2 regions of the Arthrobacter sp. AD-310 genome follow, and region 1 is predicted to be linked to the other one. Evidence: predicted binding sites of a transcription regulator. Region 1 holds the regulator's gene; the other holds the start of a gene.
The links. The regulator LexA, encoded in region 1, represses DNA repair genes until DNA is damaged. The targets are predictions, from matches to a motif close to TCGAACANNTGTTCGA.

Region 1 (5,995 bases):
CTACAACCGCGGTGACCTGATCAGCAAGCTGCACGAATCCGACGCCGAGATCATCAGCGTCGACCATGTGGAATCCGGGACCCGGGCCGTCGTCATGGTCCGCGAAGGCCTGGCCGCCGAACTGGAACAATTCGCCAGCGATGACTGAATCCGTGGCCCGCGAAGCCACGGAGACAGCCGGCGGGCAGTTCGCCATCGAACTGCTCGACCGGGCCGTCGCGGCGATGGGCGGGCAGAGCCGCTCCGGGCAGCACGAAATGGCCAGGCAGGTGGCACGCGCCATCGAAACCGGAAACCATCTGCTTGTGCAGGCCGGAACAGGCACCGGAAAGTCCCTTGCCTACCTGGTGCCGCTCATCGCCCACGCCCTGGAAAGCAATAAGCCCGCCCTCGTGTCCACGGCGACGCTGGCACTGCAGACCCAGATCGTTGGCCGGGACCTGCCGCGTCTCCTGGAAGCCATCACTCCTGCCCTCGACCGGCCCGTCAAGGTGGCGCTGGTCAAGGGCAGGTCCAACTATGTTTGCCGGCACAAGCTCGAAGGCGGATTCCCCTCGGAGGAACCGTCCGAAGGGCAACTGTTCTCGCTGGGGGAGGACACCAGCGTTCCACATTTCGCTGCGACAGTGGGCGGCCCGTCATCACAGCTCGGGCGGGAGGTGGTCCGCCTGCGCGAATGGGCGGAGAAGACCGCCACCGGCGACCGTGACGAGCTCTTGCCCGGCGTGACGGACCGCGCCTGGCGGCAGGTCTCGGTGACCTCCATGGAGTGCCTGGGAGCGCAGAAGTGCCCGCTCGCCGAGGAATGCTTCAGCGAGCTCGCCCGGCAGGACGCGGCGGAAGCGGACGTTGTGGTAACCAACCACGCCATGCTTGCCGTCAGTGCGTTCGAGGGCCTCGCGGTGCTGCCGGAGTACGACGTTGTGGTGGTTGATGAAGCCCACGAACTCCAGGACCGGGTCACGGGCGCCGTATCCGGCCAGCTCTCCGTGGCCATGGTCCATGCCGCCGCGGCCGGCGCCCGAAAGCACACCGCCATCACCGTTGACGCGTTGAACGCCGCCGCCGCGAATCTCGAACTCGCACTCACGGGCGTGCAGAACGGGCTCCTGCCCAACGGATTGAACGACGAGCAGCTGGACTGCATCGACCAGTTGCGGGACGCCTGCCGCGCGGCGCTGTCCGATTCAAAGGGGGACAGCAGCAACGCGGCCGACGGCGGGCGGCAGCTTGCCCGGTCCAGGCTGATGCTCATCCTGGAACTGTGTGAACGGCTCCTCGCCGCGCGGGAAAACAGGGAAGTGGTCTGGTTTTCCCGCGCGGGCACCTTCGAACCGGGCCAGGGATACTCGCAACCGGACGAAGCCGCGCCGGTCCTGATCAATATCGCACCGCTGTCCGTTGCCGGCCGGCTCCGCGAAGGACTGTTTGCCGGGCACACCGTCATCCTGACGTCCGCAACACTCGCCATAGGCTCGGCATTCGAGCCTGCCGCCGGCGGCCTGGGCCTGGTGGGCGAGGGCGCGCCCGGCTGGACCGGAGTGGACGTCGGGTCCCCGTTCGACTACCCGAAACAGGGCATCCTCTACGTGGCGGGGCACCTGCCCAAGCCGGGCCGCGGTTCGTCGCCGGAATCGCTGGCTGAACTAGAGGCCCTCATCCGCGCCTCTGGCGGCGGGGCGCTGTGCCTCTTTTCGTCCCGGCGCGCCGCCGAGGAAGCCGCAGAGGCTTTGCGGCCGAAACTGGGCATCACGGTCCTGTGCCAGGGGGATTCGACCATGACAGCCCTGGTGAAACAGTTCGCGGATGAGCCGGACACCTGCCTGTTCGGCACCATGTCCCTGTGGCAGGGGGTGGATGTCCCCGGCGGATCGTGCCGGCTGGTGGTGATCGACCGAATCCCCTTCCCCCGCCCGGACGATCCCCTGATGACCGCACGGTCCCGGGCAGTAGCTCAGGCAGGCGGCAACGGTTTTATGTCCGTCTCCGCAACGCACGCCGCCATCAGGCTGGCCCAGGGAGCAGGACGGTTGATCAGGTCCACGGGCGATAAAGGCGTGGTGGCTGTGCTGGACTCCCGCCTGGCCACCGAGCGCTACGCAGGGTTCCTCCGCGCAGCGCTGCCCCCGTTCTGGGCCACGACCGACCGGAAGACGGCGGTGGCTGCCCTGGAGCGGTTGGCCCGGGAAAGCGGTTAAAAGCTGCGGTTACAGGGACCGCAGGACGGATACGACCTTGCCCATGATGGTGGCGTGGTCGCCGAGGATGGGTTCGTACTGGGTGTTCTGCGGAAGCAGCCAGGTGTGGCCGTCGCGCTGCCGGAACGTCTTGACCGTGGCTTCGTCGTCCAGGAGGGCGGCCACGATATCCCCATTGGCGGCGTCTGCCTGGCGCCGCACCACCACCCAGTCGCCGTCGCAGATGGCCGCGTCCACCATCGAATCGCCGGCAACTTTCAACATAAACAGTTCACCCTGTCCCACCAGCTGGCGGGGCAGCGGCAAAACGTCCTCCACTACCTGCTCCGCCAGGATGGGACCGCCCGCGGCAATCCGGCCTACGAGAGGCACCATGGCGGTATCGACGGCGGTGGGCAGCCCGGTCACGGTGGCGGTTGAGTCTCCGCCCGGGGCGGGAGCGGCCTGGGCCTGCTTTGCTGTCCCCGCGTCCAGCGTCAGCGGCATCAGCACCTCCATGGCACGCGGCCGCTTCGGGTCCCTCCTGAGGTAGCCGAGTTTCTCCAGCTGGGAGAGCTGGTGAGTGACGCTGGAAAGGCTCGCCAGGCCAACGGTATCGCCGATCTCGCGCATGGACGGCGGGTAGCCGTTCTCGTTCACCGACCGCTGGATGGTCTCCAGAATCTTCTTCTGCCGGGGAGTCAGCCCCCTTGCAGTCTTTTTCGGCTGCGCGGGTGCCCTTCCCCCGGTGGCTGCTGCTGCCATATTCGCCATGCCTTTCGGTTGCCACCGGGCTTGCGACGGCGCCGGACTGAGTTGCACCCCTGAATGTCAGACCCTGCTGATCAACTTCAAGGGTGGTTGTTCTTGCTTCAAAACTAGGCCAGCCACTTGGCTTTTTCAAACATTTGTTCTAGCGAGTCTCGACAAGGTTCGTCGAAAGATGCTAAAACTAAAAAAGCGTTATTCGAATATGTGTTCTACTCCTGCTGCTGCAGTTCGAACAGGTCGCCGGAATGTCGGTGGGGCGGCCTTTACTGGCAGGAAGCAGGGTTTCCGGCAGCGTCAGGCATTTCCGGCAGCACCAGGCATAACGGGCAGTACACACGGTCCAGGAGGGCTCAGTCCATGTCAGCTATATCCGCACCACAGGCCAAGGGGCCACGCGTTTCCGGCAGGTCCACAAAGCAGTCGCAAACGGCGCCCCTGCCCCCGCTGCGCCTTACGCGCCGGGGCAAGATCGTCCTGATCGGCATCCCGCTGGTGCTGCTGGCGGCCTTGCTGCTGTCGCTTGCCGGCTTCTTCAACTCTCCCGCCAAGGCTTCCGATTCGGCGCAGGACATCATGGTGACGCCAACCGTCACCGTGACCGTCCAGCCCGGGGAGTCGTTGTGGGCCATTGCAGGCACCGTGGCGCCGGAACGCGATGCCCGCGACGTTGTCGCTGAGATCGTGCAGCTGAACAACCTCTCCGCGGCCGCAGTCCAGCCCGGACAGCAACTGTTCATTCCCACCAGCTGACCGCCGCCGGCGGTGCACGCCCTGCGCGAACATTCACTGTCACATTTTCCGGTGGTCGGAACGGCCACTAAACTGTTCGGGTGAACGACCAGCTTGAGCGTCTGAACCGGCTTCCCCTCCGCAGCAACCTCCGCGGGCTGACCCCTTATGGGGCGCCGCAGCTGGATGTTCCCATCCTCTTGAACGTCAACGAGAACACCCATGGGGTGCCGGAGGATGTCCGGGCTGCCATCACCGAGGCGGTCTCGGAAGCGGCCGCAGGCCTTAACCGCTATCCGGACCGGGAGTTCACCCGGCTTCGGAGGGCTCTGGCCGAGTACCTCGGCCACGGACTCGCCGAGTCGAACCTCTGGGCCGCCAATGGATCCAATGAGGTCCTCCAGCAAATCCTGCAGGCCTTCGGCGGACCCGGCCGCACCGCGCTCGGGTTCCCGCCCACGTACTCCATGTACCCGCTGCTGGCCAGCGGCACGGACACCGGGTACCTCAAGGGCGAACGCGAGGAAGGCTACGGCCTCAGCGCAGCCTCGGCGGCCCGCCAGGTCAAGGAACTGCAGCCGAACATCGTTTTCCTGTGTTCACCGAACAACCCCACCGGGACCGGACTCGGCCTGGATGTGGTCGAGGCTGTTTATGAGGCCGGAGCGGAATTCCAAACCATCGTGATCGTCGACGAGGCCTACCACGAGTTTGCGCACGACGGAACGCCCAGTGCCCTGACACTCCTTCCCGGGCGGGAACGGCTTATTGTCTCCAGGACCATGAGCAAGGCGTTCGCCCTCGCCGGTGCACGCCTCGGCTACATGGCTGCCGCGCCCGAAGTGACGGATGCCCTGCGCCTGGTCCGGCTTCCGTACCACCTTTCAGCGATCACGCAGGCAACCGCACTGGCAGCGCTTGAACACCGCGAAGCGCTGATGGCGGACGTCGAGGACATCAAGAAGCAGCGCGACCGCATCGTCGCCGAACTGACCCGGATGGGCCTCAAACCGGCGGCTTCGGACTCCAACTACGTCTTCTTCGGCGGCCTGGAGAACCCGCGCCAGGTGTGGCAGGAACTGCTGGACGCCGGCGTGCTGGTCCGCGACGTTGGAATCCCCGGCCACCTCCGCGTGACTGCCGGCACTGAGACCGAAACCACAACGTTCCTCACCTCACTGGAAAGCATCCTTGCCAGCCAGGCTGCGCTTCCCGCCTAGACTTGAAGTACCGGCGCCCCGCGCCCGCACACACCCCTCCTCCCTCAAAGGACACCTGAGCATGAGTTCCACCGGATCGAACACGGCCGCGGCCAGGACTGCACGCATGGAGCGTGCCACCAGTGAGTCTTCGGTGCTCGTGGAGATCAACCTGGACGGTACCGGCGTTTCGGACATCGACACTTCCGTTCCGTTCTACGACCACATGCTCACTGCGCTGTGCAAGCACTCGCTTATCGACATGACGGTCAAAGCCACAGGCGACATCCACATCGATGTCCACCACACCGTCGAGGACGTTGCCATCACCTTCGGTGAGGTTCTCCGCACCGCGCTGGGGAACAAGGCGGGAATCCGCCGGTTCGGCGAGGCCACCGTTCCGCTGGACGAGGCCCTTGCCCACGCCGTCGTCGACGTGTCGGGCCGGCCCTACCTGGTGCACGGCGGCGAACCGGCCGGCCAGGAATACCACCTCATCGGCGGGCACTTTACCGGCTCGCTGACCCGCCACGTCTTTGAAGCCATCACCCTGCACGCAGGCATCTGCCTTCACATGAACGTGATCGCCGGCCGCGACCCCCACCACATCGTGGAAGCCCAATTCAAGGCCTTCGCCCGTGCGCTGCGCGCCGCCGTCGAGCCCGACCCCCGGGTGGAAGGCATCCCCTCCACAAAGGGCGCACTGTGAGCGGCCAGGTCCTGAAGGACGGCGCCATCATCGACCCGTCCGCCTCCCGGAAACTGCCCTCGCCGGAAGGCAAGCCCACGGTCACCGTGCTCGACTACGGCTCCGGGAACGTCCGCTCCGCCGTCCGGGCCCTCGAGCGCGCCGGCGCAGAAGTCGTCCTCAGCGCCAAGCCGGACGACGTCCTGAACGCCGACGGACTCGTTGTTCCCGGCGTCGGCGCCTTCGAAACGGTCATGCGCGAACTCAAGGCCGTGGACGGGATCCGCCTGATCGGCCGCCGGGTCGCCGGCGGGCGCCCCGTCCTGGGTATCTGTGTCGGCCTCCAGGTGCTGTTCGAAGCCGGCGTCGAGCACGGCACCGAAGCCGAAGGCATTGGCGAATGGCCCGGCAAGGTCGAACTGCTGCCGGCG
Region 2 (5,995 bases), on a different contig from region 1:
CACCAGAAGAGCAACGCTCATTTGGTCGCTGGGGGCAGTTGTTTTCTCTCTCATCGGCATCTACATCGCACTGACCGCCAATGGAGCCTGGTACTCCACCGTCTCAGCCATCATTCTGTTTCTCGCCGGCGCCGCCTTCGCTGCAAGGGCCGTTCTGACTCTGCGGGCCAGCTCATGAACGCGCGACAGAAGAAGCTGACCGCCGAGGTCATGCTTGAGGTGCGGAACAAACCCGGCTTTATGCCGCTGAAGATCGCGGACGTTCTCTGGCCTAAGGCGGTAATGCGTGTTCAGGACAGTTGGACACAGCTGAAGGTCCGCTTTTTCAAGACGTTCTCGCGATAAGACCAGGCGCTCCTCAGGCTTTTTTGGACCAGGGCGGTGCCGCAGTCGCGTCCCGGTGCAGGACCCGCAACGTCTCAAGATTCTCGACACCCGTGATCAGAAAGGCGCCGAGCATGGTCATCCGCGACGTGAGGCGGAACATCTTGCCGTTTTCCACGTCGCCGGCAAACTTGCGTTCCAGGATGTGCGGGATTACCGCGCCGTTGGCGTGGGCCAGGCCGCTGCAAGATTTCCACACTTGGAGCCCTGAGAAGGTCTCCCTCTTGGGTACTGCCTTGTCAGCATTCGAGATGACATCGGTTGTCGTTGGATGCGCTGAAAGATCATGGTTCCTGTAGGCAGGGATGGCTTGCTGAAGCTCCCGGAGTCGTTTCCGGACGCTGTCGTCGCCAGATTCCTGCCCGGGTACGAAGACCTTTCCCAGGTTGGCGAGATCTTCATTGTTCTCGTAGGAGATCCGCAGGGACAGGAAGGCTTGCTTATTCACCTTCCCGGCGTGCAGCAGCCAGAGCCCATAGGACGTTGCTTCCACTGCCGACCGAATCATCGAATATAAGGCGATCATGGGCACGTCGTTGGCCTTCTGTACTTCACCGCTGCGCGCAGGTTATCGACCGCAACCATGTCGAAGATGGACAGCTGATTGGACATGGGCTGGTAGGGCGTCAACGCATCCACAGCAGCAAGCCGGCTGCCCTTTTCCGGATCCCGCAGTCCCGGTTCCTCCAGCAGCACTTCGATACGATGGCCGGCCTTCCGGATCAGCCATAATCCAGCCTGTACTTCCTTTTCGGATTCGGTTGTATCCAGCGAATAGACCATGGTCAGAACGCTACAACCCGGTGTGAGCACAGGACCTCCATGGGGAACCTTCGTGGGAAAGTGTCACTCCTTGGCGTAGAAGTCCAACAGCTTGTTGGACTGTCCAGTGCAGATCACGCTGCCTTAACGACCAGCAGCTCATCCCATTCCGTGGTGTAGCGCGGCGACAAAGCCTGGCGCTTCATTCCCCAGTCCGGCGGTTCGACCATCCCAGCGCGACCCAAACCGATGGACCCTGTCCCAAACCGGTCCATGATGTCCCCGAGCAGGGAGCCGATGTGTTTCTCCTCGTGGGCTGTAGCAAACGCTGGCAATTGTGGGGCGGCTCCGGCCGGCGACAGTTCCATCAGCATCACCCCTGCCCTGGCATAGGGGACGCCATCCAGAATGCGTCCCTCCAGGGCTGAGACTGCCGCCTTGGTCAGGATCACCGGATCGGCCGTCGGAGCAGGCAGTTTCACCGTCGCTGACGGAAACGCGGATACCTTTTCGTTGAAGTGCGATGTCCCGGCGAAGCAGGACATCAGCTTGGCCTGCTGCCCGTCCTTGGCCAGGCGTATGGCTGCCTGCTGTGCGTAAATGGCCATCACTTCGTGCATCCTCGCGGTGGTGGTTACAGGCTTGGAAAATGACCTGGAAAAGATCAGCTGCTTCTTGCTGGCAATCTCAGTCTCCAAAGGAATGCACGGAATCTCATTGAGCTCCATGATCGTTCGCTGCATCAGCACCGAGAACTTCTTCCGCATGGCGACCGGGTCCGCTGCCTTCAAATCGGCGATGGTGAAGATGCCCAGGGCGTTGAGCCGCTTGCCGAGCCGGCTAGCGATTCCCCAGATTCCTGTCACCGGGACCCGGGACATGATGTGATCGCGATGCGCCGCGGGAAGGATGTCGTAGCTGCAAACTCCTTCCATCGCAGGGTTCTGTTTGGCGACCCTGTTGGAGAACTTAGCCAGGGTTTTTGTCGGTGCGATGCCCACGCAGACGGGCAGGCCCACATGCTTCGCCACGGCGGCTTTCATGTCTCTGCCGACTTTCACGAGCTCCTCTGGGGTGCCCCGGAGGGTGACGAAGGCTTCGTCAATCGAGTAGACCTCTTCGAGGAAACTAAACCTGCCGAGGAGTTCCATGACGCGGCTTGAAAGGTCGCCGTAGAGCTCGTAATTGGAACTCCTGGCGATGAGGCCGGTCCGTTTGGCGTCGGCCTTCAGCTTGAACCAAGGGTCACCGTTTTCAATGCCCAGCGCCTTGGCCTCGTTGGACCGGGCGACGACGCAGCCATCATTGTTGGACAGCACAACGACGGGTTTTGCCTCCAACTTTGGGTCAAACGCCCTTTCGCAGGAGACGTAGAACGAGTTCACGTCAATAAGGGCGGTTCGCTCCACGCGTCCTCCCGGCAACTCACGCATGACGGCCTGCTAAAGCCGGTGCAGGCAACGGGTAACTACGCCCCAGATGGTCAGCTCCGCCAGTTCCGGCACAACCACGTCGGGATAGTCCGGGTTCTCAGCGGCGAGCCGAACCCTGCCGTGCTCAAGACGGAGCCGCTTGATGGTCAGCTCGTCGTCAATGATGGCCACGACAACGCTCCCGTCCACAGGCGTAATGGATCTGTCCACCACCAGCTCGTCGCCATCGGCGATACCCGCGCCGGCCATCGAGTGGCCTGAGACCCGCACGAGGAAGGTGCTGGTGATGTCCTTGATCAGATGCTTGTTCAGGTCGATGCGGCCCGTGAAATAGTCCTGGGCGGGAGAGGGAAACCCTGCCGGCACAGACACTGGAGACAACAGTGGCCCTGGTATCGGGGAGCTGTGCACATCGAGGACGGCGACAACAACAGCGCTCATCGGCCAGTACCTCCTGGGGCAATCGAAACTATGTTCTCCACAGAGTTATGAACATGTGAATATGTCTTCGAACCTTAACTATACGGCGCCTCGCTGTACGTAGCGCCCCCGCTTCCATTGGTTTCTGAGCTACAAGACGAAAGCTACTGCTTCGCTACTGCATCCCTAACGCGCCTCGACTGCTCATCTCAAAACAACAGGATTGAGGGGTTAACGGAACCTCTGCATCGGTGTACCCTGCCGATGAGAAGGGGCCGCCGTGGACACACGGTCGATGGAGAGGATTCAGTTCCGACCGCATCGTATGGGCTCCTTCTCTTCATGTGAGGACCTACCGTTCCTGGCCTGTTGGCGTGTTTCCTGCTGGAGCTGATAGTCCGCGAGCAGAAATTGCTACTAGAACCCTGCTGCCTGTTCGACTCCGGCCGAGCCTCTAGCGCCGCTTCTCGACCGGCCGGTACCGGTTAGCAAAAACAGCCAGCGCATCTCGAAGTTGTGGCAGGTTGTTCAGCCGGTCCACGGGCCGGATACCAGAGCCAGCACCTGCTGCCCCAGGAAGTGCAGAGACCATCCAGGCGGCGAAGACGTTATGCGGGACCTTCAACGTCAGGGCATCCTCAAAGAGCCACAGCACCGGTTCGTGGAGAAGCCCGTCCCTCAGCTGGAAGCCCGGGCAGAAAGTACCCTCGTCGATAAACACCCGCACTGCCCGCCGCATTGCCTCGGGATCTCCTGCAACCTGGAAGTGGCTCTCCAGCTCTGTAGCTGTCGGCAGGGTGAATTCCTCCCGGATGCTGTCCCAGATGTGATCCGGGACAGCCGGCCAGAAGCGCTCAGCCAACACACTCGACGCAGTAGGCATGGCCGTCCTTCTCGCTGGCTTTCTGCGAACGGTGACGAACCAGGAAGCAGGAGTAGCAGGTGAACTCGTCCTCGGCCTGGGGAATGACCTGCACAACGAGCTCTTCGGCAATGAACTCCCCGCCGGGAGTCAGGCCGTCCAGTGTGTCAGCCTCATCGAGCTCCAGCACAACAGCCTTGGCGTCGGGCGCTTTGGCTGACTTCAAGGCCTCCAGCGAGTTCTCCTGGGATTCCTTGACGTCGGTGCGCAGTTCATCGTAATCAGTTGCCACGAAGGTTGCATCTCAATTCTGTTGATGGGTTTGTCGGCGACTGCAACGTACAGGACATAGGAAGAATTCCCTAAAAGAGCCGCGCTGCATGGGCACACAATCTGAACCACAGGGAACATGGACATTGCCGAGAGTCAGTCGGCCACTTGGGGTTTCAATATCAGGAAGTGACACCTAGTCTGGGACACAGCCGATGGCCGCGACATTTGCGGCTGACCCTCGAGTGCATCCGGCGTCATTACGCAGGAGAACCGGAGAGCCCTCTGGCCGATGTCATCAACGCGTACGCGGACTTCTTTGCGCTCTTCGACGGGTTCAAGGAGTTTGTGGAGTTCTTCCACTTTCAAGACCTCGTGACACCCGACTACGAAGAGGTTCGGTTCTACCTGCCCTTCGACAACTTCAAGCGTTCCGGGATGCCGGCCACAAAAGACGAGTACGTAACGTACCGGGAGGCAACGCTGGAGTTCATCGCAGGACGGGGGCGGCGGATGGCCGAGTGGGTCACGGAGCACCACCCCGAAATTGAAGTTCGTAACCCTTGTTGGCAGCCCACGCCAACGACAATGACACCTGATCTGATAACTGTGTTTGAATGACCCGGACCAGACACACCGCCCCGACCCGGAGTGTTGACATAGGCACCCCACGCCGAGAATCGCAACGGGCGTGGATACTATCGCCACCGAGCTCAGACCATCTCGGGCAAGGTATTGCTCCAGTGGTCCCGCCAATTGCCGTGGAGCTCAATCGCCGGCACTGCCGTTGACGGTTTAGCCAATCGGACACTCCTGCCGTCCCGGGCCATAGCACTTCGTCCTGACCTGGAGGCGGTTGGCTTTTTAATGTCCACTCGTTTCCCCACAACTGAGGTACAAGTTGGCCTGGGACGCGGTTCATACAGCTTCAACAGATCCAGGAGCACGCCCACGTACTTGAAATTATGCAGGCCGGGCCGGAGCTTTGTGAGGTCCAGGCGGCGGCGTTCGGCCCCATAAGCCGCCACCATTCCGGGCAGTCCCGGGAACCCGCTGTACCGCAATGCTTCGATGGCTTCAGCCCAGTCGGTCAGCATCTTCAGCCGGTCCATCTCCCGGTTCCCGAAATCCGCTGCTCCGTACACGTGAGCAAGCCCTCGCCATGTATCGATAAGGACGCGGCGGACATCTCCTGCTGGAAACCGTCCGTAAGAAGACTGCGCCAGCCCCAGAATCTCGTGAACCAGGGAAGCCGGCAGTGGCTCGGCCCTGAGGTGCCCGGATTCCAGGTAGTTGTGGACCTGGCCGGCAACCTTGCCGAAGGACCACACCCAACTTGCCGCGATCGTGGATGCGCCGCCGTTGAGTTTTGCGCTCCTGAGGAAACGCTGGTGTGCCCACTGAATGCAGGTGTATGAGTGCTGATCTTTCATGGTTCTTCCTTCCTAAAGGGTTGCAATGGGTGCGGGTGCAGGCTTCCAACCGGTAGTTGCGCCAAAAAAGGAAGACCCCGCACGGCCGTTGCCGTGCGGGGGTCTTCCTTTGCCTTAATTCTGGCTGCTCTTGCGTGACACATTCAAACTCGCCCGCTAAACAGCTTTATGAGCCCAACTTCCGTTACATGCGCAAGCTGAGGTCCGGCGCGGCTACCCCGCGATCTGGATGCGCGCGGCTTCCTGCATCAGCGGATCGGAAATCATCACCGTCACCGGTCCGAGTGCCACGTCGAAGGCGATGAAGCCGCGGGACTTGTCGCCGGGCAGGATCTTGCCGGACCCGAGCTGGTCGTCTACGAACAGGTTCTGGTCGGCCTTCCGGCCATTGGCATCTTTGGCCGAGAAATAGAACGGGTTCGAGCTGGTCT

Region 2: a site for LexA is predicted at 3,076-3,091, ahead of ACYQ1Z_RS14120 (LexA family protein). Genes of this name have one in related genera too.

The regions. Positions count from the first base shown of each region.
Region 1 is NZ_BAAHNO010000032.1:33,877-39,871, reverse strand. Features, by position in the region: gene hflX (GTPase HflX) at 1-148, shown strand, start outside; gene ACYQ1Z_RS17460 (ATP-dependent DNA helicase) at 141-2,198, shown strand; gene lexA (transcriptional repressor LexA) at 2,208-2,942, opposite strand; gene ACYQ1Z_RS17450 (LysM peptidoglycan-binding domain-containing protein) at 3,306-3,698, shown strand; gene ACYQ1Z_RS17445 (histidinol-phosphate transaminase) at 3,779-4,897, shown strand; gene hisB (imidazoleglycerol-phosphate dehydratase HisB) at 4,959-5,585, shown strand; gene hisH (imidazole glycerol phosphate synthase subunit HisH) at 5,582-5,995, shown strand, end outside.
Region 2 is NZ_BAAHNO010000022.1:82,509-88,503, reverse strand. Features, by position in the region: gene ACYQ1Z_RS14145 (hypothetical protein) at 1-178, shown strand, start outside; gene ACYQ1Z_RS14140 (hypothetical protein) at 175-345, shown strand; gene ACYQ1Z_RS14135 (hypothetical protein) at 359-916, opposite strand; gene ACYQ1Z_RS14130 (hypothetical protein) at 907-1,167, opposite strand; gene ACYQ1Z_RS14125 (Y-family DNA polymerase) at 1,281-2,579, opposite strand; gene ACYQ1Z_RS14120 (LexA family protein) at 2,589-3,020, opposite strand; gene ACYQ1Z_RS14115 (hypothetical protein) at 3,454-3,882, opposite strand; gene ACYQ1Z_RS14110 (DUF4193 domain-containing protein) at 3,854-4,153, opposite strand; gene ACYQ1Z_RS14105 (DUF6994 family protein) at 4,360-4,752, shown strand; gene ACYQ1Z_RS14100 (hypothetical protein) at 4,845-5,564, opposite strand; gene ACYQ1Z_RS14095 (DUF4352 domain-containing protein) at 5,778-5,995, opposite strand, start outside.